One region of the Agromyces sp. NPDC058126 genome, then DNA from elsewhere that is predicted to be linked to it. Evidence: riboswitches for the same ligand, from Rfam matches in the RefSeq annotation. Region 1 holds a riboswitch; the other holds the start of a gene.
What was found. A riboswitch is a leader RNA that binds a small molecule or an ion and turns the genes downstream of it on or off. The one in region 1 is predicted to bind thiamine pyrophosphate.
Positions count from the first base shown of each region.

Region 2: it holds a riboswitch for thiamine pyrophosphate, as region 1 does, so the genes downstream of both, ACFVTR_RS11950 (ECF transporter S component) here and thiM (hydroxyethylthiazole kinase) in region 1, are expected to answer to the same signal.

Region 1 is NZ_JBHVTS010000002.1:559,935-562,128, reverse strand. It holds gene thiE (thiamine phosphate synthase) at 1-156, opposite strand, end outside; gene thiM (hydroxyethylthiazole kinase) at 153-1,061, opposite strand; TPP riboswitch at 1,052-1,147, opposite strand; gene ACFVTR_RS07810 (dihydrofolate reductase family protein) at 1,256-1,837, shown strand; gene ACFVTR_RS07805 (LVIVD repeat-containing protein) at 2,145-2,194, shown strand, end outside.
Region 2 is NZ_JBHVTS010000003.1:611,266-613,459, forward strand. It holds gene ACFVTR_RS11945 (ABC transporter ATP-binding protein) at 1-438, opposite strand, end outside; gene ACFVTR_RS11950 (ECF transporter S component) at 456-1,091, opposite strand; TPP riboswitch at 1,130-1,239, opposite strand; gene ACFVTR_RS11955 (hypothetical protein) at 1,304-1,639, opposite strand; gene ACFVTR_RS11960 (DNA polymerase IV) at 1,649-2,194, opposite strand, start outside.

The DNA of each region.
Region 1 (2,194 bases):
CAGCTCGGATGCCTCGGCCTGCTTGTCGCGCAGCTGCACGACCCGCACCCCGCCGTCGACGGCACGGGCGACGATGTCGACGACGCCGCGCTCGCCGCAGAGCACCGGGTCGGTGACGAGATAGAGGGAGAGGTCGAGGGCGGTGCGGGCGGTCATGCGCGGGCTCCTGCGGTCGGGCCAGCGGCGGCGGCGAGTGCGGCGTCGCCGGTGGCCGGCACCGGCGTCGTGGCATCCTCGCGAAGCTCGCCCGAGTCGGTGACGCGTGCCCGCTCGGCGAGCGTCGCCCCATCGACCGCCGCGAGCGCGTCGATGAAGCGCGGGGCGAAGCTGCCGGGGCCGGCCGCGCCCTCGGCCGCGAGCTCGGCCGCGACGGTGTAGACGAGGTTCGCCGCGACCGTCGCCTCGAAGGGGTCGTCGCTCGTCGCGAGGAACGCCGCGGTCACCGCGCCGAGCGCGCAACCGCCGCCCGTGACGCGGGTGAGCAGGGCGTCGCCGTTCGCGATCCGAGCCGTGCGCGTGCCGTCGGTGATGAGGTCGACCGGGCCCGAGACGGCGACGACCGCGCCGAAGCGGGCCGCGAGCTGCGCCGCGGCGCCGGCCGCGGCCTCCGTCGTGTCGGCGGCATCGACGCCGCGACCGCCGGCGCCGCCGCCCGCGAGGGCGAGGATCTCGCTCGCGTTGCCGCGGATCGCCGTCGGCCCGAACTCGACGAGCTCGTGCGCGAGCGCGGTGCGGATCGGCAGCGCGCCGATCGCGACGGGGTCGAGCACCCACGGCGTGCCCGCCTCGCGTGCGGCGGCGACCGCTTCGCGGGCGGCATCCCGCTGCTGCGGATTCGGCGTGCCGAGGTTCACGAGCAGCGCGCTCGCGATGCGCGCGAACGGGCCCGCCTCGCCGACGATGTCGACCATCGCGGGGGCGGCGCCGGTGGCGAGCAGCACGTTCGCCGTGAAGTTCGTCACCACCGTGTTCGTGATGCACTGCACGAGCGGCGGGCTCGTGCGCAGTCGATCGAGCAGCAGTGCGCTCGAGTGGGCAGGGTCGTGCAGGCGCGCGCTCATGGCGACATCCCTTCGCTAGTCCGAACTAGATCAGGTTCGACGGGTGTGATCTCAGCCGCTCACGCGCGGCACCCCGTGTCACTGCGAGCGAGCCTAGTGCAGCCCGAGGATGTTTCGGGGTCGATGTCGATCGCGGCCGTTCCCGTTCGACGTCAGAATGAGACGGAAACTCCGTCGCCACGAAAGGACACGTCATGCGCACCCTCATCGTCAGCGAGTTCATCAGCCTCGACGGCGTCGTCGACTCTCCCGGAGGCGGCTCGCACCCGCGTGCGGGCTGGACCTTCAAGGAGGTCCCGTTCGTCGAGGAGGCGTACGCGATCAAGGGCTCCGAGCAGCTCGAGGCCACGGCGATGCTGCTCGGCCGGGTCAGCTACGACGAGTTCGCCCCGGTCTGGCCGACCATGGTCGACGACTTCGCCGAGTACAACGCGATGCCGAAGTACGTGGTCTCGTCGACCCTCACCGAGGAGGCGCTCCTGCCCGAGTGGCAGAACTGCCACGTGCTGCGCACCCTCGACGACGTCGCCGAGCTCAAGGCCGGCGACGGCGGCCCGATCATCGTGCACGGCAGCGCGACGCTCGCGCAGGGGCTCGCCGCGGCCGGGCTCGTCGACCGCTACCACCTGCTCGTCTTCCCCGTGCTGCTCGGCAGCGGCAAGCGGCTCTTCGGCGACGACCCGGGGCTCACCACCAAGCTCGACCTCGTCGAGCACGAGGCCTACTCGAATGGCATCGTGAAGGCCGTCTACGACGTGGCGCCGTCGGTCTCCTAGCAAGGTCGGAGCATCCCGAGACGCGAGGGCCGGGCGGTGCATCCGGCCCGGCCCTCGCATCGGTTTCGAGATTTCTGCTGCGGCGACCACCCTCTTCTCGCTACGTTGGGGGAATTGGTCGGCCTTCCGGGGCCGCGCGCGAGCACGGGGTTGCGGCCGCGCGTCCATCGGAGGGCTCGATCGTTCTGTTGCAACGACGTAGTTCCAGACGAGATGAGGGCCAGCGATGAGATTCCACCACCGACCCCCGCGAGCGCGAACACGCGCGCTCGCCGCCGCCGGAGCGCTGTTGCTCGGCGCATCCCTGATGACCGCCACCGCGGCGGTCGCCGACGACGACCCCCGTGTCGACCTGCC
Region 2 (2,194 bases), on a different contig from region 1:
CTGCCCGCCCGAGAGCGCCGAGCTCGGGTGGTCGAGGGGCAGGTCGAGGCCGACGTCGGCGAGCGCCGCGCGGACGCGGGGCCAGATCTCGTCGCGCGGCACGCCGAGGTTCTCGCAGCCGAAGGCGACGTCGTCGCCGACCCGTGCGAGGATCACCTGCGAGTCGGGATCCTGGAGGACGAGTCCGGCGCGGCCCCGCGCCGCCGACGGCGCGACGCCGTCGACGGTGAGTTCGCCGTACTGCTCGCCCTCATCGTCGCCGCCGTGCACGCCGGCGAGGGCGTGGAGCAGCGTCGACTTGCCGGCCCCGGAAGGCCCGAGGAGGAGCACCCGCTCCCCCGCGTGGATGCGCAGGTCGAGCTGCACCACGGCGGGGCGGAGCCGGGAGGCGTGACGCCATCCCCAGCCGCGCGCCTCGACGGCGGCCGGGGACGACATCGACGATGCAGGCACGCTCACACCCGCTGCGTGACGTCCTGGCCCGCGGCGAAGCGACTGAGCGCCCCGGTCGCCGCGAGGGCGCGCACGAGCAGCCAGCCGACGAGGCCGGCGAGCACCGCGCCCGACACGACGACGGTGCCGAAGTAGAGCGCGAGGAACTCGGCCGACTTCTGCAGGTTGCCGGAGGTGAAGAGCTCGAGCGTCCACGCGGCTGCGCCGGCCGCGGCACCCGCGAGCATCGCCTGCGTCAGACCGAACCGGCGGTAGAGGAACAGCGCGAAGACGAGTTCGGCTCCGAGGCCCTGGGCGAGGCCCGAGTAGATCGTCTCGATGCCCCACTGGTTGCCGACGAGCGCCGAGACCATCGCGGCGACGAGTTCGACGAAGAGCGCGGCACCGGGCTTGCGGATGATGAGGCCGCCGAGCACGCCGCCGATGAGCCAGATGCCGACGGCGATGCCGCCGAGACCCGGCGTCACCGCGTCGGCGGCGACGAACCAGGCGTAGCCGATGTTGTTCCAGAACAGGAACAGGAGGCCCGTCGCGACGGCGATGACGGCCGCCACGACGATGTCGACGACGCGCCAGCGGAAGTCGCGCTTCGGCGCGGCCTCACGTGCGGACGGAGTGATGGGTGCGGTGGTGTGCACTGTCGTGCCCTTTCGATTCGTGGAAAGAGGCACGGGATATTGAGATGATCTGCCCTCCCTGCGCTGGCATGACCCAGATCAGGTTCGACGGTCGAAGGTTGAGAACCTTCCTCTCAGCCCGGCTCACCGGACTCCCGTGTTCGCAGACGAGTATACGCCGGACGAGTCGACCCGCGCCCGACGCGGCAGTCCGTGACGACGGTCGGAGGGCCTCAGCGCTTGAGCGCGCGGATGACCCAGCGCAGCGCCTTGCCGGTCACCCAGACGAGCGGCGTGACGACGAGGATCAGTCCGATCAGGTTCGGCTCGAAGCGCACCTCGCCACCGGCGCGGCCGACGTATGCGCCGAGGGGAATGGACAGGCCGCCGCCCCCGCCGCCGCCGGCCTGGTCGCCGCTCTCGTCACTGCCGCTGCCCGCGCCGAAGCCGTAGTAGCCGAGGGCCACGGGCACGACCTTGGTGCCGTCGAGGTCGACGGGCTCGCCGTACGAGGTCTTCACGCCGACGCCGGCGACGGTCTCTGCCAGTTCGAGTACGAGATCAGCCATGCCGCCACGCTACCCGCCGAACTGGGTTCGATCCACCCCTGTGCGCCCTTCGGCCGCCTCCGCTGCCTCGGCGCGTTCGGCGTCGAGGCGGGCCCGCCCTTCGGCGTCGACCGGCTTCCGGCGCATCGACGGCACCCGGGCGGCGCCCCCGTCGGCGCCGCCCGGCCGTACGAGCGCGGCCGGCCGCACGGCTCCGCGGCCGAATCGCGCGGTGACCTCGTCGACCGCGCGCTCGGCCTCGCGCCACTCCTCGTCGGGATCCCACAGCATGGCACCGCCGCCCGAGGGGCGCAGGTGCTCGGCACGCACGCCGATCAGCCGGATGCGTGCACCGTCGCCGAGCAGTTCTGGCAGGGCGGCCTGCGCCTCGTCGTAGATGCGACGCGCGACGTCAGTGGGTTCGCCCAGCGTGCGGGAACGCGTGACCGTGCGGAAGTCGCCGTAGCGGAGCTTCAGGACGACCGTGCGGCCGACGAGGCCGGCGCGCCGCAACCGCACGGCGACGTCGTCGGACAGCCGGAGCAGCTCGCGCCGGATCTGCTCGGGGTCGGTGAG